Desulforapulum autotrophicum HRM2: one gene and its partner. The protein of the gene in region 1 interacts with the protein of each later gene in a pairwise test. Links are inferred from orthologs where the notes say so. Each region holds a gene or a part of one and is shown on either strand. Other genes may lie near its edges.

Region 1 (15,109 bases):
TCCTTCAACCCACCCCCATGGTCCCATTATTGAAGGGACTTAAGCTTTTCGGCCGCGATCCCGGCCTCGTTGCTTTGGGGAAACTTTTTGATGAGTTCCTTTAAGATCAGCCGGGCATTGGCCTTTTCCCCAAGGTTTGCAAAGGCGTACCCCTGTTTAAACAGGGCAGCAGAAACCTTGTTCCCCTTGGGATAATTCTCAATCACCTTCTGGTACTCAAGGATTGCCTTTTCATACCATTTTTCCCGGTAATAACTTTCGGCAATCCAGAATCTTGCATTGTCTGCATTGTCAGATTCAGGATAGGGCTTAAGAAAGGCTTCAAACGCCTTGCGGGCCTGCTCGAACTCCCCCTTGTCCAGCAATAGTTTCGCCGCTGAATAGAGCCCTTTTTCACTGGTATCCTCGACCGTTTTCTCCCCGTCTACAGGGGGGGCATCTACCTTTACGTCCGAAGGCTCAAACCCCAAATATTCCTCCAGGGCGACAATGCGTTGAAAATTTTTGGAAACGGCTGCATCGAGCCTAACAAAATCGGTTTTACTCCCGGCAGAAGCCTGATTGCCCACATTTTTAAACCGATGCTCAGACTCTTCCATACGCCCGGTAAGCTGTTGATTCTCCGCCTTGATTTCTTCGACAAGGCTTTTGAGCTCTGCATATCCTTCACGACTGGTGCGTTGACTCTCTTCAAGGCCGGATTCAAGCCGGTTGACAACAAGGGTCATCTCCTTGATGGTTTTATCCTCCCTGGTAAACCTGTCTGAATCCTGGGACTCAAGAACTGCGACCCTGTTTTCCAGCATGGACAACTCCTGGGTCGAAACACAGCCTGACACCAGGAAAAGGACCGGCAGGCAAAGGATGAAAAAAAATTTATTTGTCATGGCAATACTCCAAAAGCTGACATTTTTGTTACACCACGGGCTCGGCAGTCAACCCATTTTGGCCATGGGACACGGGTGCAGCCGTCAAACCGTTTTTACGATCAGTTGATAAAGGTCTGTATCGTCCGACCACCATGCGACTCGGGCGCAGCAGTCAAACAAATATGACCGCTGCGCCCGAAAATCATGAATTCAAACCCGTCGGCCCAAGCCGTTTATCTATTTGATGACAAACTGGGCACGCCTGTTCTTGGCCCATGCCGTTTCATTGTTGGCTGGATCAATGGGACGTTCCTCTCCATAGCTGATGGTTGACAATCTTGATTCAGCGATTCCCAGATCCGTCAGGAACTTCTTGGCGGAAAAAGCACGCCTGTCACCAAGTGCAAGGTTGTACTCCATGGTGCCACGATCATCACAATGTCCTTCGACCACCACCATAACTCCGGGATTTTCTCCAAGCCATAGGGCCTTTTCCTTGAGAAGCGTCCGGGACATGGGGGTCAAATCGGCACTGTCATAGGCAAAATGAATATTCTGATTTGTAAATCTTGATCTTGCAGCGGCTTGTTTGGCAAGCTCAGCATCCTTCAGGGCCGACTCTTTCAAGGCCTTTTCCCTGAGCATAGCCTCTTCCATTGCCCGCTGTTTTGCAAGGGCAGCAGCCTTGGCAGCAGCATCAGGATCTACAGTGCCTTCAAGGGCCGCACCCATGGGTTCGGAAACCACCGGTTTTTTTGCACATGAAACAGTGCACACAAGACCCGCCACCATAAGGGCGAGCACCAGACTCCTAAACACTTGCTTTTTCATCATTCCTCCGTTAATCAATTTAGTATTGTTACAGCTCAATTGTTCTCATTTCCACGGGACCATTCGGGATTGGTCTGGGCACCATCCATCAAAAAAAGGCGCCGCTGTTCGCCACCGGTTGCTGTCATCACATAAATCCGTGCAACACCCTCACGGGTTGAGGTAAACGCGATCAGACCTGCATCCGGAGACCAACAGGGATCTTCATTATCCCCGGTACTGCTGGTAAGTTGCACCACACCAGATCCGTCAATCCCAACAACATATATATTAATTTCTCCATTGGCGATACCCACGTATGCTATTTTATCACCATCTGGAGACCAGGCAGGAGACGTGTTGTAGCGCCCTGTAAAGGTCAGGCGTCGAACCGTATCACTCTCCATATCCTGAATGTAAACCTGGGGAGTTCCAGCCCTTTTGGAGACAAAGGCCATTTTCTTCCCATCAGGTGAAAAACAAGGGGAGACATCAATCCCCCAGCTGTTTGTTAATTTTTTAATAATTCTCCCCTTTCCGGTCAACAGATAAATTTCCTGATCATTTTCAAAACTCAGGGCTGCAGCCAGGGAAAATTGACCGGGTATCCAGGCCGGTGTAATGTTCATCCCTTTAAAATTAACCACGGCCCCTCTGTTCTGGATCAGATTCTTTATGTAAATATCTGGGTTCCCACCGGCATAGGAGGTATAGGCGAGCCACTGGCCGTCGGAAGACCAGGCAGGTGAAATGGAAATGCTGTTCAAACGGGTAACCTGTCGCGAATTGTGCCCATCAAACTCTGCGACAAAAATCTCCTTGTTTTTTCCCTTGGTGGAAACAAAGGCCAGGCGACTGGAGAATACGCCCCATTTACCGGTGAGATGAAAGGAAATTTCACTGCAAAAACGATGGATCATCCGCCTCAGGTCATTGACCTTACCCGTGTAAACCTTTCCCACGACAAGACGTTCGGTAAAAGGATCAAAGAGCCTCATCTTAAGCTCAAGGTCACCGCCCGACTCGACAATACCACAGGTCACAACAAGCTCAGACCCGATGACGGTCCAGTTTTTAAAGTTGAGATCCGTTCGGGTAATTCCCTTTGTCGCTGGATTTTCAATATAGGACAATGGGTCAAGAATAGTCATATAGCCGGTAAACTCAAGGTCACTGACAAGAATTTCCCTTGCCTCACCGGCAAGGCGATCCTCAACAGCCCCACCCGTAAGGGGTTTGAACAAAGGTACGGCAACGGGAATCTTCCTGAGAAAGGGATCACTGATGTTGAGATAAACCTGCTGAGCCCAACTTCCGGCGGCCTGCCCAAACACAAGAAAGGCAAGCACAACATAAAAGATAGGAGAAATCACCCTTGACAGTTGTCTTTTTTTATCCATGGAATATTTATTTCAACCCTGAAGGAGTAAATTGAAGGCCGAGATCATAGGTAACATACCCCTTTGGAAGCGGCGGTAAAGGGTTTGATTTTTTAACCGCTTTCAGGGCTGACTCATCAAGATAGCGATTCCCGGACCGGGTCTCAAACCACACATCCCTGATCTGCCCGTTCTGTAAAATTTTGATCAGCACCACTGCCCGAATTCCTTGTTCGGCATTTGCAAGCCGCTCATTAAAGGCCCAGTTCTGACGGATTCTATACATCAACTCAACATTGTAGAGATCAATTGCCGTTAACTCTGTTTTATCACCCTTTGCGCCAGCACCGGTCACACCGGTCACACCGGTTACACCAGTCACACCTGTCACAGGCCTTGAACCGGCCTGGGCTTCAACTGCCTTCTCAAGCCTTGAAAAGGCCCGTTCAAGGGTGTTGTCGGCCGAAGGTGTCGATGTTTCCACTTTTTTCGCAATGGATTTTCTGGCACTTTCCATTACTTTGTCCGCCTTAAATGTCTTTTTCTTTAACGCAAGTTTCCGGTCGGGTTCAGCTGCCTGGACGGGTTCTGGAGCCTTTACCGGTTCAGTGATTTTTTCTGCAACGCTTTCGGGTTCTGGGGGGTGAACAACACGCTCCGGGACAGTCACTGTCTGCTTTACAGGCGTTTTAACTGCTGCTGGCTTGGGTGGCGGTTGAATCACCGGTTCTTCCTTGACGTCGGCTTCCACAGCATCCCCCAGGGTGGCTGAGACTTCGCCGGGCAGGGACAGGGAGACAAGATCCACCTGAATGACCAGTGGCAAGACCCGTTTTGGAGGGATGCTCTGGACGAAAAACAGACCCCATGCAAGGGCAATATGCACAAGCACAGAGCACAGGCAGAGAGTGAGGCCCCAGACGCCTCTAAAACCAGACTCGTCCGAACCCGAACTCAGACGATCAGCTCCCTGGGGACTGGATGATGGGTAAAAAGCATCCATTTCAGCCAATCAGGACTTATCTTCCGCAGGAAGTGTAATCAGGCCCAGGGTTGTCACCCCCGCAAGGCGTACCCGGGACATGACATTGACTACCACCCCGTAGGGGACCTCCCGGTCAGCCTTCAGGAGAACTCCCCTGTTTTCAACGTTGCCAAAGATGGCTCTGAGCTTCTCGGTAAGGTTTGTCACATCTGCAACCTGGTCGTTGATAAAAACCTGGCCGTCGACCTTAATGGAGATCACCAGGGACTCTTCTTCCTTGGCAAGGGGGGTGGAACTCACCTGGGGAAGGTTCACATCAACCCCCTGGACCATCATGGGAGCCGTGACCATAAAAATGATAAGTAAAACCAGCATGACATCAACAAAGGGAGTAACGTTGATCTCGCCCATGAGCTGGTCATTGCCGAAACTGCCGTGACCTGACTGCATCACACCCCCCTTTGCTTATGAATATCCCGCTCAATGATGTTGAGAAGATCTGCGGCAAAGCTCTGGAGTTCAGAATCAAGCACCCTGATTCTGTCAGTAAAATAATTGTAGGCAATCACCGCTGGGATGGCAACTGCAAGTCCTGCCGCAGTTGCAACTAAGGCCTCGGAGATACCCGGTGCCACAACAGCCAGACTTGCCGACCCCGTGGTACCGATACCGTGGAAGGTGTTCATGATACCCCATACCGTTCCAAACAGTCCGATAAAAGGCGCTGTATTTCCGGCCGTGGCAAGGAAGGGCACCAGCTGGGACAGACGTCTGACCTCAAGGTTGATGGACCGCCTCAGTGCCCGTTTCACATTACCAAGCCCCATGAAATTCGTGTCCGTGGCTCTTTTTTCACCGACCCCTTCCCCGCTGGGTTCCGATGCTCTTTTAATCTCAAGGTAACCGGCTACAAACACCCGGGCAACCGGGCTCTGTTTCAAGACCTTGGCCTTTGAAAAGGCATCTGAAAGATTCCGGCACTGCCAGAAAAGATCAGTAAAGTCAACGGATTCACCATAGGCCTTTTTAACATATCTGTACTTGATGAAAATAATGGCCCAGGAGGTGATGGAAAAGAACAAGAGCAGCAGAAGCACAAGCTTAACAACAAGCCCGGCATTGCTCAGCATATGAAAAATTCCGCTTGTTTCAGGAGTCATAAATATGTCCACATCTATGTGTTACAGGTATCGGGGTTCAAAACTGATAAAATATATGAGCCGTCATCAAATGTCAAGTGCTCCACGATAAAAGCCCCTGCGCAAAAGTATGCACAGGGGCTTGTGTAACACTATTCAGGTGTTTTGGGTTACATCATTCCGCCCATTCCACCCATTCCGCCCATTCCACCACCGGGCATTCCACCAGGCATTCCGCCGTCTTTCTCTTCGGGCTTGTCAGCGATCATGGCTTCAGTGGTGAGCATGATGGATGCAACACTTGCCGCATTCTGAAGGGCAAAACGAACAACTTTTTTAGGATCAATAACACCAGCTTCGATAAGATCCTCATACACGTTGGTCCTTGCATTGTAACCAAAGGAACCCTTACCTTCTTTTACGGCATTGATAACAACAGAACCTTCAACGCCTGCATTGTTTGCAATCTGTCGAAGGGGCTCTTCAATTGCCCTGGCAACCACTTTAACTCCAAGCTTCTCCTCTTCACTCTCGCCAAGGCCGGCAAGGAGGGAGATACAGCGAACAAGGGCAACGCCACCGCCGGGAACAACACCCTCCTCAACGGCTGCACGGGTTGCATTGAGTGCATCCTCAACCCTTGCCTTTTTCTCTTTCATCTCAGTCTCGGTTGCAGCACCCACGCTGATAACGGCTACACCGCCGATGAGTTTTGCAAGGCGCTCCTGTAGCTTCTCACGATCATAATCAGAGGATGTCTCGTCGATCTGGGCACGGATCATCTTAACCCTGCCTTCAAGATTTTCCCTGGCACCGGCACCGTCGATGATGGTTGTGTTGTCCTTGTCGATCACTACGGACTTGGCCTGGCCAAGGTCGTTGACGCCTACATTTTCAAGCTTAAGTCCGACATCCTCGGAAACAACCTGGCCGCCTGTGAGGATGGCAAGATCTTCAAGCATTGCCTTTCTTCTATCGCCGAATCCAGGAGCCTTGACAGCTGCAACGTTCAAGGTGCCGCGAATCTTGTTCACAACCAGTGTGGCAAGGGCTTCGCCTTCAATGTCTTCAGCCACGATGACCAGGGGTTTGCCAAGCTTGGCAACCTCTTCAAGCACCGGGAGAAGATCTTTCATGCTGGAGATTTTCTTGTCGCAGATGAGAATATAGGGATTGTCCATCTCGGCAACCATCTTCTCTGCATTGGTTGCAAAGTAGGGAGAAAGATAACCGCGGTCAAACTGCATACCCTCAACAACGTCCAGGGTGGTCTCCATTGATTTTGCCTCTTCAACGGTGATAACACCCTCTTTACCAACCTTGCCCATGGCCTCTGCAATGATATTACCAATGGTCTCATCACTGTTGGCTGAGATGGTTCCAATCTGGGCAATTTCCTTCTGATCCTTGGTGGGTTTGCTGATGGCCTCGAGCTCTGCAATAATCTTTTCCACAGCAAGATCGATACCCCTCTTGATACCCATGGGGTTGTTGCCGGCCACAACAAGTTTCTGACCCTCTTCATAGATGGCCCTTGCAAGAACAGTTGCAGTGGTGGTTCCGTCGCCAGCCATGTCACTTGTCTTGCTTGACACCTCTTTTACCATCTGGGCGCCCATGTTCTCAAACTTATTCTCAAGGTCAATCTCTTTTGCAACAGTCACACCATCTTTCGTAACAAGGGGCGATCCCCAGGATTTCTCGATAACAACGTTTCTGCCCTTGGGTCCAAGGGTTACAACAACTGCATCTGCAAGGGTTTGTACGCCCTTGAGCATTGCTTCACGGGCTTTTGCAGCATATTTGATTTCTTTAGCCATCTATTGGTTCCTCCATAATATATAGTTTGATTTAATGTATCTGTTCTATTTTGTTGTGCGAAAAGAGAATTGAATATATTTACTCGATAACGCCAAGCACGTCATCCTGGCGCATGATCAGATAATCCGTCCCGTCAATTTTAACCTCGGTTCCGCCGTACTTGCTGAAAAGGATGGTGTCGCCAACCTTGAGATCCATGGGAATCAGTTTTCCGTCTTCACCCACACGACCGTTTCCTGAAGCAACAACCTTACCCTCGGCGGGTTTTTCTTTTGCGGTATCTGGAATAATAATGCCGCCCTTTGTTTTTTCTGTCTCTTGAACTCGCTCAACAAGAATTCTGTCCTGCAAAGGTCTTAAACTCATGATCTAATTCTCCTTAACAAATAATTAATTTACGTTTAACGATTATGGTGTGGCAACTCCGGGGATGAAAAAAGGGAGTTACTCGTCCTTTTTAACGGCCGGTTTAGGGGCTTCGCAGGATTTTGCACAAGCCGCCGTCGTCTCTTTTGGAGGGGTTGACCCGCCGGACTTGGATCCGCCGTAATCCGTGACGTACCAGCCAGAACCTTTTAAATGAAATGAACTGTGGGAGATAAGTTTCTGAAGTTTTCCCTGGCAATGACTGCATGTGGTCAAGGGTGCGTCCGACATTTTCTGAAAGACCTCCTCAATCCTTTTGCAGTTTAAGCATTCATACTCATAAATAGGCATTTTAATCTGTTCTCCAAATAAATTTGATGTTCATGTGTCTCAAAAACAATGATAATGTAGTCAGTCTTTATTCCTTGTCAAGGAGTAAGAGTTAAAATTTAAACCAGTTTGTCAAAGCCCGGTTTTACAGACCTTTCTCCATAGTATTCAAGAATAAGGGCAAGGCCCGCAAGCCGGACCGGTTTAAGAATTTTCAAGGTAAGTGCATGGACCTTCCTTTCTTCCTCCATGGCCGTTTCATGGGTGGTTGCTGCCTCATATATCTGCTGGAATTTGGTAAACCTGACAACGTGAACAAGCTCATGGACCACCACATAAAGAACAAAGGGAAAGAGCTGAAACCCCTCTTTTTCTTCAACAGCCTTTAAAATGGTCCCATCCTGAAGACAGACCCGATAGAAGTTAAAGGCCGACGACCCAAAGGGAACATCCTTTTTTCTTGCCTCATATCCTACCACCTGGGCAAAGGGTCCAACCACCCGCTCATGGTCTGCCAGATTTATTGTTGTCCTCACATCATAGCGGCTTTTAAACCACTGGCTTGAAGACATTTTAAAATAATTACTCACCAACTCTTCAGCTATACTGACTGCTTCTTCAACCGCTTTGATCTGGGCTTGGTCAAACAACTGATACTCTTTCATCCCGTGGGCCTCCTTTAAAAAACAATGGACAGATTCAGGTAGGGTGTGCTATGTATAACGATTAACAGATCATACGGTCAAACAGTTAAAATCAGATAGAAAATTCCTATGAAGGGGGTGATTTTTTTGGGTAGTGTTATAAAGAAACGAAGAAAAAAGATGAGAAAGCATAAGCACAGAAAACTCCTTGCACGAACAAGGCACCAGAGGCGTAAGGGGAAATAAGCGGACTTGAGGATATGGGTTGCGGGGTTGTGAAACAGAAACAGTTTCACCACCCCGCACTCATTTTAATGGGCCACTTTAATTGGTTTTGATCTTCTTGAAATACTTCATGAACTCTGAATCAGTTGAGAGCACAAGCGTGGTCGTACTGTCGAGGGACTCCTTGTAGACGTCAAGGGTTCTTACAAAGGCGTAAAAGTCAGTATCCACCCCGTAGGCCTCGGCATAAATCCGGGCCGCTTCAGCATCTGCCGTTCCTTTAAGTTCCTGGGCCGTTTTGTAGGCCTCAGAACGAATCTTCTGCAGTTCTTTTTCCTTGTCACCCCGAATATTGCTTGCCTCACCCCGGCCTTCCGACCGATACTTTTCAGCAATCTGCCTTCGCTCGGCAATCATCCGCCCGTAGACCGCATCCCTGACCTTTTCAACATAGTTGATGCGCTTGATCTTTACGTCCACAATTTCAATACCAAAGGGTTCAAGCTTTGGCTGGGCCTGCTCAAGAATCCGGCGTGTAAGCTCACTCCTGCCCACCTTTATCTTATACTGGGAAGCCTGATCACCCTCACTCTCCCCATCCATGGCGTCAAAGGTATCCATGGGTCGGTCGCTGTTTCTGACACTTTCCACAAGCCTGAACGAGGTCAGAAAGTTACGCATGGCCGGATCGATGATGTCGTCCAGTCGCCCCATGGCGCTCACCATATTGTTCACCGTCTGAAAGTACTTCACAGGATCAACGATCTTCCAGCGGGCAAATGTATCTACCCATAAAAAAGTCTTGTCCTTGGTCGGCACCTGACCCGGGTCACCATCCCATTCCTGAAGGTTTTTCGGAAAATAGGTGGCCTTCTGCACAAAGGGTACCTTAAATTTCAACCCCGGTTCCGTCACGGGTGATCCAACCACCTTTCCAAACTGGGTCACCACTACCTGCTCTGTCTCGTCAACAATATAGGCCGATGCAAACAGTACAACTACGGCCAGGGCCAGAACCCCCAGAAGAATACCTTTAAACTTCATCATTTTTTATCCCCCTCCTTGCCTGGCCCACTGATAACGCTTGAACCCTGGCCCATGTTCAACAGTGGAAGCAGGTTGGATTGATCTGAATCTACAACATACTTGCCGCCAATCTTTGGCAGAATTTCGGCCATGGCCTCAAGATAGAGACGCTTTTCCGTAATATCCTTTGCCTTTACATACTCCTTGTATACGGATGTAAACCGTGCCCCATCACCCATGGCCCGATTGACCCGGTCAAGGGCATATCCCTCGGCATCCTTGATCACCCTTCTTGCCTCACCCCTTGCCTGGGGAATCGCCTTGTTGAACTCCTCCTTTGCCTTGTAGATGAGCTGTTCTTTTTCTTGAACCGCCTCATTCACCTCATTAAACGACGGTTGCACAGGTTCAGGCACATTGGTTTTCTTCATCTCAATGGTAACAATATGAATCCCTGTTTCAGCCTGGCGCATCTCCTCCTGGAGTCGTTCCCTTGCCGCTATTGCGATTTCCTCACGCTTGGAGATTACCTCGTTAATGCTTCGATCTCCCACCACGGTTCGCATGGTGGCTTCGGCCATATCCCTTAAGATGGAGTTGACGTTTTTAACCTTGAACAGGTATTTGTAGGGATCCGAGATCCGGTACTGAACAATCCAGGGAACCACAGCCACATTAAGATCACCGGTGAGCATGAGTGCTGCACCAATATCTTCACTGTCAGTTGCAAACCTTGAACCACCCGCAGGTGTTGTCTTGAATCCGAACTCCTCCTTGTAGACACGCTTGATCTTGACCTTTGTCACCCGTTCAATCCCCGTGGGCAATTTAAAATTGAGCCCGGGCTGACTGATGCGATTGTACTTTCCAAACCGCTGGATCACCCCTACCTCATCAACACCAACGGTGAAAAACAGCGAACTTCCAAAAAAAACAAAAAAAAGAACCACGATTAAAAGAATTCCGCCGGGGAACCTGAAATTCTTAAATTTGGCGAGCACCTCGTCCATCTGTGGCGGTTTTGGTATGTTCCCCCCACCCTGGCGATGTTCGTACTGTTCCTTTTTCTCTCTGAGCTTATCCCAATCCCAGTTCATAGATAGATTCCCGTACCTTTAAAATTAAAAGATGACTTAAAATGATGTCTTAAATAATGAAGGATACAGCAATGGGAATAATTTTCAAGGTAAATCAGAAAACCTAAATCCACCGCCTATTTTTTTTATACCCCTCCAAAAACGATTCGGGGAATTTTTTTTCGCGGCTGGAGCTTATTCCGGTGGGGGCTTGGTCTTTTTGTGGCCGTCCCTCTGATCTGGGCAAATTTTGGGTATAGATATCCCTTGGCGGACCGGAAAAATTAGATTTTTAGTGTGTACCTTTGTCATATAGTTATCCAGATGGTGCCCATGAACCGAAAAGCATTGCAATTTTTCTGCGCGCCTCAACCAAGAGATCGTAAGATGGGTGCCCTTTAGATAAACGCAAAAACAGAGTACGGGATCGTTTAACTACTCTCCCCGGGATATTGACAAGTGAAAACCTGATGGCCTTCATCCGTTTCGTCTTCATCGAAGGAGCCAACGCCAGATTTTTCATCATCACATTCAGGTTTAAGGCAATTATCATGATCCACCACCACGCAGCATTTGTACCAAAGTCAGATGATGGCATTTTTCCACCGGCCAGATCGTCTTTCATCACCGCATGAACCTCTTCACTCTTACCGCATCGTTCATGAAGCCAGTGGATCACATTCTCCCCGTTCATCTGTGTATATTTGATATTGGTAACGACACCAAATACCTTGTATCGGCTTTCATCCATTTCCATTGTCGGGAAGGGAAGCTTAAGCTGTTTATCATCATTCATACCGGGCAAAGGTTGTTGTTCAACCAGGCGCTGCCGTTTGGCAAGATACCTGTATACCGGAGCATCTTTGCTATAGCACAGTTCGTTGGGAACAAAGCACACTTCGGCCCACTCGCTACCGGTTTTTAACTGTAAACCTTTCTCCCTTTTATAGATCGGCTGCCATTGGGCATCTGGCACTTGAGCTACCGCTATTTTGAATGCCTTAGTCACATTACAGCCGATGGCAAATTCGATTCTACCAAATCGTTTATTTTCACCTTTTTCACAGTACCGTAAAAGATCGTGCTGGTAAGCAGCAGTATCTGAACGGAGCTTCACCTTTTCCACATTGCTCGGAAGACAGTCCAAGGCTTCCTTAAAAACCCTTAACTGTTCATAACCAGCGGGCACGTTACCGTCCCGGAATTCTGTGTGAAGAATAATTCCTTGCTCAAACCACCATGTGTTGAAAGGTTGGTAAGCCTTGAACCCTTTATAACAATAAGAAGCTGTCTCTTTCATGGTTTGAGCCAGGGTGGCATCCATGTCCAAGGTGGCCGTTGTCTCGACGCTTACTGTATTCAAGCCAGCGATCATATCTTTATTAATCTTTCCAAACCCCTTCAGGAAGTCATTAGCGGCGGGGATAAATGCTTTAACATCTGACTTCTTTCGGGCATCCTCCTGTTCAGCATCATGAAATTTGGACAAATACCTGAAGACAGCTGACGGGGACGGCACAGAACGTTTTTTTTCCTTCCGCCACCTACTCTCTATAGTTCGGCGAACCTTACGACTCAAACCATGCGTTTCTGATTTCCGCAATATTTGGCAGAACCCTTCATCCGCCTCCAGTATCTTTAAATCATCAACACAGTCTCCTCCGGCAAGATTGAGCAGCACCAAAGATAAAACCATCTGGGAATCAGTCCAGCCTTGCGAGTTCTTTCTTACCTTCAGATGTTTTTGGATGGATTTGGACAACCCGATTACTTTGGCCAAGTCGAGATAGACGGGCAGGCCAGCCAATGCGGTCATGCCGGTCTGAGTTTTTTCTTCTTCATACTTGAATGGAAGCACGCCTTGTGTCATAACTTGTTTCACCCCGTTGATGATAGTTTTTTGTTCGCACAAAGACTCTATCTGCTTGAACCATCAAGCGCAACGGGGTTTTTCTTTTTTTTAGGTGGTGGATTGGGGGAAAAACAACGGTTTCACCTTGACTTCCCTTTTTGCCGGGGATAAATTTGCCAGGATGAAAAAAAATTACACCGCCAACAACCTCTCCATCACCCTTGACATGGCAGGGTCGTTTGTTTACACCAAGATCAGCTATCCTGTCAGGTACGGTGTTTTTAATGAGATCAGAACGCCGGATCAACTGCTCCATTTTAATCTCAACGGCGAAATTATCCGGGCCGTTGGCAGAACCCGGCAATGGATTCATCCCAACGAGTGGCTCAAGCGCACGCCCGGGAACGACTGGGTGTATTACTCCAACGGCGGGTATACAGGGGTATTTGAAGCCATGGGAGAGTACTATCTGCCCAATCTCCAATACCCCACCAACGCCCTTATCGGGGGAAAACCGTTTAGGGAAACTTGCGTAAGCGATCTTGTTGAGGACTGGTACCAGAGGCTTATGGCCCTCCAAACATCGACGAAAAACCTGCCTGAACCCATGGCCCGGTTCCTGGCCCAGGCCCTCCAAAACACCCCGGACCGCCTGCAGGAAAAAGCGAAAAAACTGTTCTCCATTTCCGGGGGAAGGGTGACGGTCATGCCGCCCGATGCAAGGCATGTGGACTACGATATCATCCCTTTGTTTATTTCCCTTGGCTGCCTGTACAAATGCCGGTTCTGTAGAGTCAAAACAGAACATCCCTTTGCCCTTAACACCGAAGATGAAATTGTTGGGCAGCTTACCCGTCTCAAGGCCCTGTACGGCCGTGATCTTGCCAATTACAATTCTCTTTTCCTCGGCGAGCACGATGCCCTTGCAGCAGGCAGGAATCTGATCGTATTTGCCGTTGAAAAAGCCCTGGAAATCCTGGCGTTTGACCAGGGGAACATGAAAGGAAGCAACCTTTTTCTCTTTGGAAGCGTGGACTCCCTTCTTGACACAGATCCGGACCTGTTCAACAGACTCAACACCCTGGTTTCCAAAACTTACATCAACATAGGCCTTGAATCCGCCGACCAGGCGACACTTGATCACCTGGGCAAACCCATCACAGTTGCCCAGGTGATCCAGGCGTTTGACACCATGCAGAAAATCAACGACCAATACCAGAACATTGAAATCACGGCCAACTTTGTCATGGATGAAACCCTTCCAAAGGATCACGTCCCGGCCTTTTTGCGCCTTGTCAGGGAGAGGGTGTCACACACAAAACCCAAGGGAGCGATCTATCTTTCACCCCTTTCCATTAACCATCCGTCACGGGAGATGATGTTCACCTTCAACCGCCTCAAGTGCCTGAGCCGCCTTCCCACCTTTCTCTACATCATCCAGCGGTTGTGATTCAGACTTCTATACTCTTGAGTTAAGATCAAATTAATCATATCGTTTTAAAAAAAAATTGGGAAAACAACCTTGAAAATGAATAACACCAGGACTGGCATAAATCACGAACCCACCAAAAAAAAGCCCTCACACCCATGCCGTGTATCTGTTCACGGGGGCCACAGCGGCCAGTTCTGCCTCCACGCAAGGGACAGGCTCGAAGATATGGTAAAACGCTACGTCGAACTTGGCTTTACCTGGGTCGGCATCACTGAGCATCTTCCGGCCTGGGGCGAAAAGGTCATGTACCCTGACGAGGTTGCGGCACAGCTGACCCCGGACCAGATGCTTATCACCTTTGGGGCCTATATCCTGGAATGCAACCGCCTGAAAAAGAAATACCGATCAAGCATCAAAATTTTTACCGCCTTTGAAATCGAAACCTGCTCAGGGTATGGCACTTATGTGCCACAAATGGTCTCCCGTTTCAAGCCCGATTACATTGTCGGCTCTGTTCACCATGTCAATGACCAGGGGTTTGATTTTTCAAAGGACCAATACCTTGAAACAGCTACCGGACTGGGGGGGATTGACACCCTTTACGAACAATATTTTGACCTTCAGTACGAGATGTTCAGAACCATCAATCCGGCTGTTGCAGGCCATTTTGATCTCATACGAATCTTTGACGACAACTATGGTTCAAGGCTCAAAAAGCCAGCCATCTGGCAAAAGATCGTCCGAAACCTGGGATACATCAAACAACAGGATATCGTCATGGATTACAACCTCAGGGCCCTTACAAAGGGGGCCGTGGAACCCTATATTGCCGCCCCCATCCTTGAACTTGCACGGGCAATGGAAATCCGGGTTGTCCCAGGCGACGACTCCCACGGCGTGCGAGACATTGGTCAACACATTGACCCGGCCATTGACACCCTTTCCACCCTCGGGTTTACGACACCTTTTCATCCGCCCAGGCTCTACTCTTGGGAAACACAGGAAAAAGAATAACCATGAAAAAGCAACAGATCACCGTGGTTCTTGTGGAACCCCAGGGGCCCCTCAACATCGGTTCCGTGTGCAGAGCCATGATGAATTTTGGATTCAGCCAACTCTGCCTTGTCAATCCATGCACGACATTCAACAACCTTG
Region 2 (15,047 bases), 2.9 Mb from region 1 along the record:
CTTCCAGGCCGCAGCCATGGTGATCATGACCATGGCGTCTGCTCCGTTGAGAACCGGATTCCACTCAACACCCAGCCAGCGCTTGATGCCCAGGGCCACCACCCCATAGGACGGATGAAGCAAAAACAGCCACATGATTCCTGAAATGGCCGGTGCCACGGCATAGGGCCAGATGAGCATGGTCCTCACCAACGCCTTTGCCTTAAGGGCGCGGCTGGCCATGGTGGCAATAAACAACCCCAGGAAGATGGAAACCGTTGCCACCATAAGGCTGAAGGTAAAGGTGATGAAAATGGATCGAAGGTAAAGGGGATCGGTGAACAGCTCGATATAGTTGTAAAACCATACAAACCGGCTCTGCATACCAAAGGGGTCGCTCAGGTGGAACGACTGGATCAGCCCCTGGAGTGCCGGCCAGTAGAAAAAGGTCAGCGTGATGATCAACTGGGGTAAAATCAAGAGGTAGGGCAGATATGATGATTTAAAAAAAGATCGTTTAATCATGGATGCAAGACAACCCAAAACCCCCTGCCCCCCAACCGGGAAGAACAGGGCGTTTTGGGTTGATCCTTATTTATTTTCGCTATTTATAGGTTTTTTCAAAGGTTCTCAGCTGTTCGTTACCCCGGGCAACAGCATCATCCATGCCCTGTTGGGGTGTCTTGTCGCCGTTCCACACCTTTTCAAGTTCCTCGTTGATGATATTTCGAATCTGAACAAAATAGCCAATGCGAAGCCCCCTTGAGATTTCCGTGGGTATGGCCCGGTTGAGCTGGGTGATACCCACCTCCTGGAGGGGGTTCTCCTTGTAAAAGCCCTTGGTCTTAAGGTCATTGTAGGCGTCAAGGGTAATGGGGAAATACCCGGTTTCCTTGTGCCAGTACTCCTGCATATCGTTGGCTGCAAGGAACTTCAGAAAGGCTGCAACACCCTTGTACTCCTTTTTGGAGTGGCCTTTAAGCACCCACAGGGAGGCGCCGCCGATGATGCTGTTCTGGGGATTTTCCATCCATGCTTCCACGGGAAGGGGTGCTGCATCCCACCGGAAATCCTTTACCGAAGATTGAAGTTTGGCTATGCCTGAAATGCTGTCCATGTAAATAGCGGCATTCTGGGCAAGGAACTCGGACTTGGGCCCCTGGTATTTCTGTCCGCCGTACATGAAACGATTGTCGTCAGCCCATCCCTTAAGGCGCTCAATGTGATGGACAACCTTGGGGTTGTTGATCAAAAGTTCACAGTCAAGGCCCTTGTAGCCATTGGCCTGACTGGCAAAGGCAAGGTTATGGATGGCGCTGTAGTTTTCCACCTGGGTCCAGGACTGCCAAGCGGTTACCATTCCAGCAGGGGCAACGCCCGAGTCTACGATTTTTTTGGTGATAGCCCCAAGCTCGTCCCAGGAAATGGGCTTTGTCTTGGAAAGAACCGGAATTCCGGCCTTTTCAAACATATCCACATTGTAATACATGATGGGCGTGGACGAATTAAAGGGCATGGACATGAGCTTACCATCGGCGTTCATATAATAGGAGAGCACGGCCTGGAGGTAATTTGACCAGTCGATATCGTAGCCGGTATCCTTCATCAGCTTATAAACCGGATAAACAGCACCTGAGAGCATCATGGTCTGGGTTCCCACCTCAAACACCTGGAGAATGTGGGGTTGTTTTTTAGCCCTGAAAGCGGCAACGCCTGCATTCATGGTCTCGTCATAATTTCCCTTGTTGGTTCCAACAACCTTGTACTCTGTCTGGGAAGCGTTGAACTTCTCGATCATGGTATCAACGGTTTTGCCCCGGGCACTTCTCATGGCGTGCCACCAGTTGATGGTGACAGGTTCTGCAAATACGCCGGCCGGCAAGGCCAGACACAGCGAAACAATAGCATAGATTAACACTTTCCGCAGTTTCATACTATTTTCCTCCTCATTAAAAATTTAAGTTCCTTATTCTATATTCATTAGAGTCTTAAAAACCGTGATCACAGGTATGAGCAGCATCCCTCCCGGCCCAATAAACCGCGACGATATCTATGACAGAATTAATCGGTAATGACAATAGAGTCAAGTTAAAGTTTGATAAAAAAGTCATGGTATAATTTGCGTTTTTTATGGTTTTATGGTTTTTAGAACCATTGTACACTAAAAAAACAAACCATCATGACAGGATGTGGAATGGCTCAACTAAAATTTAACAATGTTGTCAAACGTTATGGAAAAACAGAGGTGGTCCACGGAATCACACTTGATGTCAAGGACAAGGAATTCCTTGTCTTGGTGGGCCCGTCAGGCTGCGGGAAATCCACCCTGCTGAGAATGATTGCAGGTCTTGAAGAGATCAGTGAAGGTACGATTTCCATAGACGACAAGGAGATCAACGATGTGGCCCCCAAGGACAGGGGGCTTGCCATGGTGTTCCAGAACTATGCCCTTTACCCCCACATGAATGTGTTCAACAACATGTCATTCGGCCTCAAGATTTCCAAAACCCCCAAGGCCGAGATTCAGCAGAGAGTGGAAGAGGTGGCCGCAATCCTGGGACTTGAAGACCTGCTGTTCAGAAAGCCCCACGAACTGTCTGGAGGGCAGCGCCAACGGGTGGCCATGGGAAGGGCAATGGTGAGAAAACCTGCCATGTTCCTGTTTGACGAGCCCCTGTCCAACCTGGACGCAAAGCTCAGAATTCAGATGAGGGCCGAGATAAAGCTGCTGCACCAGCGGGTGGATTCGACCATCGTCTACGTGACCCATGACCAGGTCGAAGCCATGACCCTGGCTGACAGAATCGTTGTATTGAAAAACGGTTATATCGAGCAGGTAGGAACTCCCATCGAGCTGTTCTCCAATCCGGTCAACACCTTTGTGGCCGGTTTCATCGGCACGCCGCCCATGAACCTCATTGACTGTGCCATCAAAAAACAGGGAGACCAGACATTCCTGCATTTTCCCGGAGGCCTTGAAATTCCTGTCCCCCCCAAAAACGGCACGGATCTCAAGGATGGCCAACCCGTTGTCATGGGCCTGAGGACTGAAGAGATGATGCCGGCGGACATGAATGAATCCCTTGCAGATGCTTGGAAGTTCGACGGTGTTGTTCTGGTGGTCGAACCCCTTGGCAACGAGACCCACCTCCATATGGATATTAAGGGCATCCGGATTATTGCAAGGAGCGAGGGCCGACGGATCCACCGGCCAAAAGAGGAACTCAAACTTGCCTTGAACCTGAACCAACTCCACATATTTGATGCCGAAACCACCCGGGTGATCTATTAAACGGGACGGCCAGGGTGCAATATCTGCCCTGGCCGTAACGAATATGGAAACTTAATTCTCCTGGTTGGCCTCAAGGATCGGCAGGATCTCATTTAGTACCCTGTCGGCATCCCCGGCAGCAAGACTGCATCCGCCGGCCCCTGCATGGCCCCCTCCCCCGTAGTTTGAAAGAAGTTTTCCCACATTCACCCGGCATTCAGGATTAAAGATCGAATGACCAATGCTGAGAAGAACAACATTTTTATCATGGTCGGCATACCTGATCTTTACGCTTGCATGGGTTTCAGGAAAAAGAGAGTAGGTTAAAAACCGGTTGCCCGACGGCACCTTTTCCATGGAACGAAAGTCTGCAACGCTGATGGTATTGCCATGGACAACCGTGTACTGCTTCAAGATGTCAACGTAGCGAAGATTCTCTTCGACAACGGCGTTGCACCGTAGCTTCACCTCTTTGTCCGACATAACCTCTGCCATGGTGTGGGTTCTTAAAAGGGCAACCAGCCTTTCCCAGAACGGGGGGTCGGTCTGATCCCGGTTTTTAACGGCCATGGAGAGCAGGATGTAGGGGTAGACCTCGGGCCGGAGCACCTGGTCCTCGTTAAGGTCTGCCGCATCAATGATATCGGTCCAATGGATCAGTTCGTCAAAATTCTTTGCCAGACGATCGGACGCTTTGTAGTATTTATAGGCAACGCCTGCGGCGGACGGGGCGATTTCAAAGGCACCCTCTATTTTTTTCCCCTGTTCATTAAATTCGCCGGGTACATTGGAAAAATGGTGATCAAACCAGACCGAACATCGGGGATCATAGGGAAGGTTTGCCATGATATCCCCCTTCCGGATTTCAGCCTCCCGGTTCTGGACCTGGCTGGGTTCGATCCACAGGGTAGGACTGTCAATGGCTTCGGCCTCGTGGATCAGCACGGCACAGACAATTCCATCAAAATCGGGTCTTGTTACTATTCTCATGGGTGCTCACACTTTTATGATTTTAAGGGTTTTAAACAGGGTCACAACAGGCAGTGGCAACCCTGCCGGAAATCTAATTTTTACCATACCTGCCCGGGTTTAACAAGAAGAACCCGTTGCTCCAAATCCGCCGTTAAAGAGACCCGCCCCTGGCAACCCTCCAGGCCCGACCCGTCGAGAAATCCATATCTGGTTGACCATCATCCAAGGAACGATTATGATGAACCCAACTTTCGGGATTGGCTGCTTAAATGGGATCATCAAAGTTGAAGTCCGAAAGTTGAGTGATTAATAATCATATTGGCTGACGGGTTGATGGAACCGTTAATTTGTCCGACAGACAGAGAACCCTACATTACCAGGTAAAACGACAAAATGCTCACCAGCACCAAGAGAACTCCATTCACAGAAAAAGTTTGCCGGACCCTTGAAGTTCATGGGATGGTAACCCCGGGTGACAGCATTCTCCTGGGCGTCTCAGGCGGGCCGGATTCCGTGGCCCTTGCCATCGCCCTTGTCCTGCTCAGGAAAGACCTGGGAATCACCCTTGGTATTGCCCACATCAACCACCTTTTAAGGGACAAGGAGTCGGACAGGGATGAAGCCTTTGTCCAGGAACTTGCCAGGTCCCTGGAGCTGCCCTTTCACCCCCTGAAGATCGACGTGGCAACACTTGCCAGGGAAAGGCAAATCTCCCTTGAAGAAACGGCAAGGGAAGTTCGATACGCTTTTTTCACCGACCTGTGCCGGCACAACGGGTATACCCGAACAGCGGTCGGCCACACCCTTGACGACAATGCAGAGCTGGTTCTCATGAACCTGTTAAGGGGCAGCGGCCCCAGGGGGCTTGCCGGGATTCCTCCGGTCCGGGACCACTGGATCATCCGGCCCCTCATCGGTCATACCAAGGGGGAGATCCTCGCCTTTCTCAGGGAAAAGGCCCAGGCATATGTGGTGGATTCAACAAACCTTGAAACCGTGTTCCTGAGAAACCGAATCAGAAACGAGCTGCTTCCTCTTCTCAGAAAGGAGTACAACCCCAGAATCACGGAAAATCTCAACCGTGTGAGCCGGATCATGGGTGAGGAAGACAGCTGGATGGACAACGAAGCCGGGGCTGTTTTCAAAACGATACGCTTAGAAAAGAAAGGTCCTGGGGTCAGCCTCTGCCTGGACGGCTTCAATGGTCTTCTTCCAGCACTCAAACGTCGGATTGTCAGAAAGGCGATCCAGGCAGTCAAAGGAGACCTGAAACGGATTACCCTGCCCCACGTTGACGCCGTTGCAGCCCTTGCCGCTGCAACCTCTCCGGGCAGGAGCCTGGATCTTCCCGGCCGGGTCCGCATCTTCAAACAAAGTCAGACCCTTTGTTTCAAAAAAGAACCCCTTCCCCTGCGGGAAATCGGAAAAGCCATGAAAAGAGAAAAACACTCCAGGAACACGAAGAAAGTTTTTCTTGCCTAATCACAATTCATGGTTAATATTTGAACGATGTATTTTTTAACCAAATTTAATCTATCAGAAAGGAAAAGACCTTGAATCAGTTTTATAAAAACCTCTCCCTGTGGCTGGTCATCGTGCTGATGATGGTGATGCTCTATAATATCTTTAACCAGCAGAACATGGTAGACACCACCATCGACTATTCAGACTTCCTCGCCATGGTTGATAACGGGCGGATAAAAAGTGTCGTGATCCAGGGCCAGGATATCTACCTGACGGACAACACCGGTGCAAGGTTTTCCACCTTTGCCCCAAAGGACAGCGATCTCATCAGCACCCTGAGAAAGAGTGGAACGGCTATCAAGGTTAAACCGCCCACGGAATCTTCATGGTTCATGTCCATTATCATCTCCTGGCTTCCCATGATCGTTCTCATTGGTGTGTGGATCTTTTTCATGCGGCAGATGCAGGGCGGCGGCGGCGGCGGTAAAGCCATGTCCTTTGGCAAAAGCCGGGCCCGACTCATGTCCGACAAGGGAGAAAAAGTTACCTTTGAAAATGTGGCAGGTATTGACGAGGCAAAGGAAGAGCTCACCGAGGTGGTTGACTTTCTAAGGGAACCGAGCAAGTACACAAGACTCGGAGGCCGAATTCCCAAGGGCGTGCTGCTTGTGGGTGCCCCTGGAACGGGAAAGACCCTTCTCTCCCGGGCCGTTGCAGGCGAGGCAGGTGTTCCTTTTTACACCATTTCAGGATCTGATTTTGTGGAGATGTTTGTGGGAGTCGGTGCCTCAAGGGTGAGGGATCTCTTTGCCCAGGGCAAAAAAAACGCCCCCTGCATCATATTCATTGACGAGATCGATGCCGTGGGCCGCCAGAGGGGTGCTGGCATGGGCGGAGGCCACGACGAAAGAGAGCAGACCCTGAACCAGCTCCTGGTTGAAATGGATGGGTTTGAATCCAACGAAGGGGTGATCCTCATGGCCGCAACCAACCGGGCCGACGTGCTTGACCCGGCCCTGCTCAGACCCGGCCGGTTTGACCGCCAGGTCTATGTGGATCTGCCAGATATCAAGGGCAGGGAAGGTATTCTCAAGGTTCACATGAAAAAAACCCCCCTTGCGGATGAAGTCAACCCACTTAACCTTGCCAAGGGAACCCCTGGATTTTCCGGAGCCGACCTTGAAAACCTGGTCAACGAAGCTGCCCTGCTTGCAGCCAAAAGAGACCACGACAAACTTGACATGATGGATTTTGAAGATGCCAAGGACAAGGTTTACATGGGACTTGAACGAAAATCCAAGGTCATCCGGGAGGACGAGAAAAAAACAACGGCCTACCACGAGGCAGGCCATGCCCTAGTGGCAAGACTCCTGCCCGGCACCGATGCTGTGAACAAGGTCACCATCATCCCCAGGGGACGGGCCGCAGGTGTCACCTGGTTTCTGCCCGAAGAGAGGGATTTCAAGTATAAGGATCAGCTGGAAAGTGAACTTGCCGTGGCCTTTGGCGGAAGGGTCGCAGAAGAAATCATCTTCAAGCGCATCTCAACCGGGGCCTCCAACGATATCAAGCAGGCAACAACACTTGCCAACAAGATGGTGAGGACCTGGGGAATGAGCGACGAGCTTGCCCCCCTTGCCTATGACAAGGGAGATGAACACATCTTCATCGGCCGTGACATGGGCCAGGCAAGGGAATACTCCGAGGAAACAGCAAGAAAAATAGACGCTGAAGTGGCGACCATTATCAGGAGAAGCTATGACAGGGCAAAAGAGGTCCTTGTGGAAAACATTGAACTTCTCCACAAATTGACCGGTCTTCTCCTGGAAAAGGAAACCGTCATGGGCGAAGAACTTGATGAGCTGATTCACTCCATGAAACCTGATTTCAGCCCGTCCTCAAAAAAGTCCACGACACCGATGCCCGAAAAAGCCAAGAAGGATTCACACGAAGAACCGGCACAGCCCGACAATCAGGACCAGGCAACCGGCAAGACAGACCCAGACAACGAGGATCTTCCGAAAACAGACCCATCCGAACAAGAGCCCCCTGAAGTTGTGCCTGACAACGAGCCTGAAAAGGATATGAAAAACAATGATTAGTGCCATGGCGTGGAAGGGATTTAAACTTGATCTTAATGACAACCCCTGTATCATGGGTATCCTCAATACCACGCCTGATTCGTTTTCCGACGGTGGCCGCTACCTCAAATTTGACAGGGCCGTGGACCAGGGCATGGCCCTGGTTGAGGCAGGGGCAGACATTATAGACATCGGCGGGGAATCTTCCCGCCCTTTTGCTACACCTGTGACGGTCCAGGAAGAGTTGGACCGGGTCATTCCCGTAATCGAAGCCCTTTCAACCAGAATTAAGGTGCCCATCTCCATTGACACGGTCAAGGCCCGGGTGGCACGGGAGGCTGTCCAGGCCGGAGCGGCCATCATCAACGACATTTCAGCCATGGAACACGACCCTGACATGGCGTCTGTGGTTTTTGACGCACAAGTCCCGGTCATTCTCATGCACATGCGGGGCACCCCTGAAACCATGCAGATCAAGCCCACCTATGAAGATCTTATGGGGGAAATCACCACCTATCTTGGTAACAGAATCAAGGTTGCCCTTGACGCCGGCATCCGACAGGACAGAATCATTCTTGATCCGGGTATCGGGTTTGGTAAAACACTTGCCCACAACCTTCTGCTCATTCGACACATCGATAGAATCAAGGCCCTTGGCTATCCCGTGCTCATGGGACCCTCCAGAAAATCCTTTGTTCAAAAAATTCTCACACAGGAACTGGGCAGGACCATCAAAGCCGACGACCCTGAGGCGGAACAGGGGACCATGGCAGCTTCCATTGCCTGCCTCATGAACGGTGCCGACATCGTCCGGGTGCATGATGTCAAAACCTTTGCGCCCATGGCCCGAATCACTGGGGCCATCCTGGGACACAACCGCCGGCAAAAGTGTTGATGACCACCACCAATGCCCCCAGGGGATGGATTCCAAATCGGTCCCCAATGCTCACCATTGCAGCGCTCCTGATGCTGCTCTTTTCCTGCTCCCAGGAACCTGTGGAAACCACCCTGCTCCTCCCCCTGGGCTTTTCCTCCCTTCCGGCCAATCTTGTCAAGATTCCCTCCCACCTCACCAATCTTGAAATCAGGATCAAAGGACCGGCCAGGCTGATCAAAAAAGCCGGCCAGGAGGATATGAGCTACCTTGTGGATCTGTTCACGGATCTTGCCCTGGATCCTGCAGGGATGGCCTCCACAATCAAACCAGGATCCTACACCATCCCCATCATGGAGGAAAGAATCCCCCTGAACCCGAAGATTACCATCCTTAAAATCGTACCCACCTTTGTCACGGTTCAGCTGGAGGAAAAAATGGTAAAACGGCTGCCGGTCCATGTTCCCTACGCAGGTGAGGCAGCGCCAGGATTTACAGCCCTTGATGCGGCAACAGATCCCGGAGTGGTGGAAGTAACAGGCCCGCAATCCACCCTTGAACCGCTGATGTTCATCATGACAAAACCCGTTGACATCACCAATGCAAAGGAAGGTTTTAAAAAAAACCTGCCCCTGGACCTTTCCCCGTCAACAAGCGTTGATCCATCAACCGCCATTGTTGTTGCCGATATCCCCATTGTTGAAACCATTACCACCCAAAACTTTAAAAACCTTACAGTTGCCACAATAAACAGCACAAACCCCACAAGCGTGATTCCCCCAACCATGGAAATAAAGGTCAAAGGGCCGGTCAACACCCTTAAAAAAGATGGCATAAAAGAGGCGTTTAAGATATACATCGATCTGGAGGGCCTGGCCCCCGGGGTTTACGTTCGACGGGCAGCCATAACCCTTCCCGTGGGCCTGATGCTTGCCGACACAAAACCTGAACTTTTCACAGTAACCATCAAGTAAGGAAAAACCATGCTGCTGGTAATCGATGTGGGGAACACCAATACAGTCCTGGGCGTATTCAACGGTAACACCCTGATCCAGGACTGGCGGATCAGAACCATCCGGGAATCCACGGTTGACGAATTCAACCTCCTTGCAAAGGCCCTTTTTGTGGATAAGAAAATCGACCTTTCAACCATCAAACGCACGGTGATATCGTCGGTTGTACCACCCATCAACAGTATCCTGGACACCTTTTGCACGCGCTATCTCAACCAGAAACCCCTGTGGATTGATCCAGCTTCCGTTAAAAACCTCATGCCCATCTGCTACAGCAACCCGGCCGAAGTCGGGGCGGACAGAATCGTCAATGCCGTGGCTGCATTTGAGCGTTATAAAACCAGCATGATCATCATTGATTTTGGAACGGCCACCACCTTTGATGCCATATCAGCAAAGGGGGAATACCTGGGCGGTGCCATTACACCGGGTGTGATGATCTCGGCCGAGGCTCTTTTCCAGAGGGCATCCAAACTGCCCCGGGTGGAAATATTCAGACGACCACAGAACGTAATCGGCAAGAACACCATTGACAGCATCAAATCAGGAATCATCTACGGCAATGGGGCACTGGTGGACGGCATGGTGAAAAGGATGTCAAAGGAGATGGGGACAACCCCAAAGGTCATTGCCACGGGAGGGCTGGCAGTCCTTATTGCAGACGCCTCTGAAACCATTGAAATCGTGGATAATGCCCTGACCCTGGAGGGGCTGAGGATCATTGCAGACCAGCCTGTTTTCTCTGAGGGTCAACGCTGATCTTCCGCTGAATCAAACGGGATAAAAAGGGCATGGGCTCCGTTTTCAAACCGCGACTGAACCGGATATTTTCCCTTTTCAAATACCTTTAACATGGACTGGTTGGAGGCAAGAACATCAGCCGTCATCCCCCTGGCACCCCGCTGCCTGGCAAGCCTTGCCAGCATACCGTAGAGATGGGTTGCGATACCCAGTCCCTGGAACTTTTCATCCACGACAAAGGCCACATCCACAAGGGGTTTATCCTTGTGGCGGGCGTACCTTGCCTCGGCAATAATCCGGCCCTGGCCAGGGGGGCCAACCAGTCCCACAATGGAAATAACGTTGCGGTAGTCCACATTGACGTACTCCTGGGTTTTTTCGTGGGGCATGGTCTTGATGGGGGTGAAATAGCGGTAATAAATGGCCCGGTCTGAAAACCGATAAAACAGTCGCCTCATGCCCTCTTCATCCGAAGGCTTGATGGCACGGAATCTCACCTCGGTATTGTTCTTAAAGGTGTGGCGCTCTGCGATGTGGTCAGGGTAAAGCCGGGAGCTTTCATGGATAAATATCTGGTCTGGGTAGAGGAGATTAATTTTCTTTGCCCCTGCAACCAGGGCTTCACGGTCATCGGGGTGGGCAATCTCAATGAGGGCCTGGGCCCGCTCGCGCATGGTTCGGCCGGACAGGGCAGCTATGCCGTATTCTGTTGCCACCATACCCACGGAATCAGGAAAATTGATCTGATTGGCAACCCCCTCAATGTTGATGCGAATATTAGCCTCACCCGAAAGATTGCGACTGGGCAGGGCAAAGATGTTGAACCCTCCCTTGGAAATCTCGGCCCCGTTGAAAAAGTCCATGACCTGGCCTGGACCCGAGGTAACGTTTCCCTTGCCCATGTGCATGGAGATACGGCTTGAAAGGTCCACCTTTCTTGCCGGGATAATGGCTATAAATCGTTTATTGCGGCCAATCTCCATGGGGTTGAACACCTGACCCACGCCCTGGAACTCGATCAGGGGATTTCGATCAAGCCAAGCCATGAGCGCCTTTGAACCCATGGCGTAGGAGGCAAGGGTCTTACCCCGATAACTCTCCTTATACCGGTTGGTCACAGCCCCGCTGTTCATCAGTTCCATTACGGCATCCGTGACAAAGGGAGTGTGAATCCCGAGATCGCGTTTTGATGCAAGGTGTCGCGGCAGGGCCTGGAACAGGGGTCCAAAGCTGAAGGCAAGGCAGGATCCGTCTTCAATGACCGACGCCACATTGGCGGCAACCCTGTCATGGACATCGTCCACGGGCCAGCTTGGAAAATAAAACATGGGTTCGCGGCTTTCCACAAAAAAATCAAACTCGTCAACCGAAACAAAGGTGTCACCAAAGGTACAGGGAACATCCGGGTTGATTTCACCGATGACAAGGGTTGCCTGGGCCATGGCCTGGCGGGCCACATCAACGGCAATGCCAAGGGAGCAGCGGCCGTTCCCATCGGGGGGAGTGACCTGGATCAGGGCCGCATCCACGGGAATCTGGTAATCGTTGATCAGCGAAGGGATATTAGAGAACCGGCTGGGAATAAGGTCCACCCTTCCCGCATTGATCGCCTCACTTGCCACCCATCCGGAAAAAAAGGTTTTCAGCCTTGAGCGATTCGAGCGAAGGCCCTCAATGGAGATTGCGTCCCCGAAACTAACGATTTGAATCAGGGTGAGATCGGCCAGGTTTGCCTCGCTGGATCCCATCAGGGTCTTGACAAGGGTTCTTGGCTCTGCCGCCCCCGTTCCAAGGAAGACATTCATGCCCGGTTCGATCTTTGACAGGGCCCTTTCCGGAGAAACCCGCTTTTTTTCCCACGGTTGACTCACGGCTCAGCCCTTTCCCGTTTTCTTGAGAGAATCCTTGAAAACAGCATAAAACTGCTCATTCTCCTTGATTGCCCGATCGATTATTTTATCCACCTTGTTAAGGCTGGAATGATTGACCACAAGATTGACGCTCTGGTGAAGGGCGGCCATGCTGTCCATGGTGCGATACCTTTCGGAGACAAGGATTACAAATATTTTCCGTCTGGAAGCCATTTCAAGTTGACAAAGGGTGCTGAGCACTCCGGGAACACCGGGACGATCAAAGCCATCGTCCACCACCACAATATCAAACAGGTGATACCTCATATTCAAAAGGGCATGTTCCACATCTTTTGCCTGTTTGACCACATGGCCCATGGTCTCCAATGCTTGGGAAACAACAGCGGCCCCACTGCCCATGCAGACAAGGGATGTCTGTTTGTTGCTATCCACAAAGTCAAAGGGCTTATCTGCTGCATCGTAGGTCCGGGTCGGGGCCATGGACGGCCCTGAAGAATCCGCTGATGGGGAAATCTGAATCCGTTGCTTGCATTTAGGGCAGAGAAACGATGCCCGTTTACCCCTAGGCACTTTGTGATCGGGAATGGAAAGTTTTGTGTGGCACTGGTTACAGACGATATCCATCATGTCCTCTCATATCCATGGTCTATCTCAAGGGATTTGATTTCCGTGGTTGCCTCACCCCGTGAACTTTTAATGAAGTCAAGTCCACGACCTACACTGGACCGTCTTGAAGAATAGGCCAGGGCAACCTCTTCTGTAATTTTTCCCTGTTCATACAGGGAAATAATGAACTCATCAAAGGTAGTCATACCAAAGGCCTTACCCGCTTTCATGATTTCGTAAAAGGTTTTGCCTTCGGACTCACCATTGAGAATGGAATCTTTAACCCTTAAACTGACACTCATAATTTCAAAGGCCGCCACACGACCGCCCCCTGTCCGGGGTAACAGCCGCTGGGACACCACCCAGCGGATGGTGTCGGCAAGGCGGATGCGGATCTGCCGTTCCTCCTCCGTCGAAAACATGCCGATGATGCGGTTGATGGTCTGCCCGGCATCCACCGTGTGGAGCGTGGAAAGGACCAGATGGCCTGTTTCTGCAGCGGAAAGGCCAATCTCCACTGTTTCCCGATCCCGCATCTCTCCCACCAGAATCACCTTGGGTGCCTGGCGAAGGGCTGCCCTGAGGCCCGAAGCAAAGGAATCAAAGTCAGACCCGAGTTCACGCTGGTTAAAGGTCGCCTGCTTCTGGCTGTGCTGGTACTCAATGGGATCTTCCAGGGTGATCACATGGACGGATTTGGTCTCATTGATTTCATCCAGAAGAGCTGCAAGGGAGGTGGACTTTCCACTGCCTGTGGCGCCCGTGACAAAAATAATTCCGTTTTTTTCAAGGGACATCTTATGAAAGGAGCGGGGCAGATCCAGTTCATTGATGGTGGGAATGGTGGTATCCAGTTTTCTTAAAACAATGGCGTAATTGCCAGACCGGGAAAAGATGTTGACCCGAAACCTTGCCCGATCCCCAAGGGCATAGGAGAGATCACACGATCCCTCTTTTAAAAGAATCTCGGTGAGCCTGCGGTCCTGATTGATGAGGTGCAGGGCAAAAACTTCGGTCTGAAACGGTGTGAGGACCTTAAAACCAGGTTCTATTTCCACCGGGACAAGCTCTCCAGCGGTTTCCACCTGAAAGGGTTTCCCAGGGGTCAGGTTCAGGTCTGACACATTTTTATTGCTTTCCAGCATCCGTTCAAGGATATGATCGATCTCTTGTTTGTACATATCACCCTCCTTAACATGGTCCCATTAATCAGGCTTCGGTAAAATCTGCGGGAGCTGTCTTGAGGAAGGGCCTGAACAGCGATTTGTTGTTGGCCTTTCCATAGGCCTCGTCCGGGCTGATCCATCCTTTTTTGTAGAGCTGCATGATGGCATCATCAAGGAGCTGCATACCATACTGCTTACCCGTCTGGATCATGGAAGGAATCTGGTGGGTCTTTGCCTCCCGGATGAGATTTCGAACGGCAGGGGTTGCCACAAGAATCTCCATGGCGGCACAACGGCCCTTTTTGTCAATCCGCTTGAACAGGGTCTGGGCAACAACGGCCCGGATGCCGTCGGCAAGGGTGGATCGAATCTGGGCCTGCTGGGTTGCAGGAAACACCTCGATAACCCTGTCAACGGTCTTTGCCGCACTGGAGGTATGGAGGGTCCCAAAAACAAGATGGCCGGTGGAGGCGGCTTCAATGGCAAGGGAAATGGTTTCAAGATCCCTTAGCTCACCAACCAGGATAATGTCGGGATCCTCACGAAGGGCACCTCGTAAGGCCGAACTAAAAGTCTTGGTATGAAGCCCCACCTCCCTGTGGTTGACGATGCATCCCTGACTTTTATGGACAAACTCGATGGGATCTTCTACGGTGATGATGTGATCCCTTCTGATCCGATTTGCCTGGTCAATAATGGCGGCAAGGGTGGTTGACTTTCCACTGCCAGTGGGGCCGGTCACCAGCACAAGCCCCCTTGGAAGGGAGGCAAGCTTGGAAATGACCGAAGGCAGCCCGAGCTGCTCTGATGTGAGGATTTCAGAGGGAATTTCCCGGAACACGGCTCCGATGCCGTACTTCTGCATGAAATAGTTGGCCCTGTAACGGGCAAGCCCTGGAATTTCATAACCAAAGTCAACATCTCCAGTCTCCTCAAACACCTTGATCTTTTCCTCGGGGGTGATCTCGTAAAGAAGGCCTCTTAACTCATCGTTGGTCAAGAGGTTGTA

What was found.
Region 2: the proteins of hflC (region 1) and ftsH interact in binary tests that used the Escherichia coli proteins (3 or more experiments, as listed by UniProt). The link is inferred for Desulforapulum autotrophicum HRM2 from one-to-one orthologs.

Annotation. Positions count from the first base shown.
Region 1 is NC_012108.1:3,469,525-3,484,633, forward strand. Bases 7,642-10,641 are described here. They hold hflC (protease modulator HflC), read right to left. Parts: upstream 9,616-10,641; coding sequence 8,668-9,615; downstream 7,642-8,667. Other genes in these bases: HRM2_RS15115 (FmdB family zinc ribbon protein), read right to left, coding at 7,642-7,720; HRM2_RS15120 (hypothetical protein), read right to left, coding at 7,819-8,364; HRM2_RS26100 (30S ribosomal protein bS22), read left to right, coding at 8,491-8,589; hflK (FtsH protease activity modulator HflK), read right to left, coding at 9,612-10,641. Also shown: HRM2_RS15070 (crossover junction endodeoxyribonuclease RuvC), read right to left, coding at 1-1; tol-pal system protein YbgF, read right to left, coding at 27-887; peptidoglycan-associated lipoprotein Pal, read right to left, coding at 1,107-1,703; Tol-Pal system beta propeller repeat protein TolB, read right to left, coding at 1,736-3,079; HRM2_RS15090 (TonB family protein), read right to left, coding at 3,087-4,061; protein TolR, read right to left, coding at 4,071-4,493; protein TolQ, read right to left, coding at 4,493-5,203; groL (chaperonin GroEL), read right to left, coding at 5,353-7,002; co-chaperone GroES, read right to left, coding at 7,082-7,369; more of HRM2_RS15115, read right to left, coding at 7,448-7,641; more of hflK, read right to left, coding at 10,642-10,691; HRM2_RS15135 (IS1380-like element ISDau2 family transposase), read right to left, coding at 10,987-12,540; HRM2_RS15140 (radical SAM protein), read left to right, coding at 12,704-13,972; HRM2_RS15145 (histidinol-phosphatase), read left to right, coding at 14,051-14,968; HRM2_RS15150 (RNA methyltransferase), read left to right, coding at 14,971-15,109.
Region 2 is NC_012108.1:568,591-583,637, reverse strand. Bases 5,344-8,281 are described here. They hold ftsH (ATP-dependent zinc metalloprotease FtsH), read left to right. Parts: upstream 5,344-5,775; coding sequence 5,776-7,788; downstream 7,789-8,281. Other genes in these bases: folP (dihydropteroate synthase), read left to right, coding at 7,781-8,281; tilS (tRNA lysidine(34) synthetase TilS), read left to right, coding at 5,344-5,704. Outside these bases: HRM2_RS02530 (ABC transporter permease subunit), read right to left, coding at 1-504; sn-glycerol-3-phosphate ABC transporter substrate-binding protein UgpB, read right to left, coding at 584-1,912; HRM2_RS02520 (ABC transporter ATP-binding protein), read left to right, coding at 2,174-3,271; HRM2_RS02515 (hypothetical protein), read right to left, coding at 3,323-4,240; more of tilS, read left to right, coding at 4,616-5,343; more of folP, read left to right, coding at 8,282-8,662; HRM2_RS02495 (CdaR family protein), read left to right, coding at 8,662-9,615; HRM2_RS02490 (type III pantothenate kinase), read left to right, coding at 9,625-10,413; HRM2_RS02485 (bifunctional acetyl-CoA hydrolase/transferase family protein/GNAT family N-acetyltransferase), read right to left, coding at 10,404-12,266; HRM2_RS02480 (zinc-ribbon domain-containing protein), read right to left, coding at 12,270-12,893; HRM2_RS02475 (type IV pilus twitching motility protein PilT), read right to left, coding at 12,890-14,053; HRM2_RS02470 (type IV pilus twitching motility protein PilT), read right to left, coding at 14,082-15,047. UniProt on the Escherichia coli protein: Acts as a processive, ATP-dependent zinc metallopeptidase for both cytoplasmic and membrane proteins. Plays a role in the quality control of integral membrane proteins.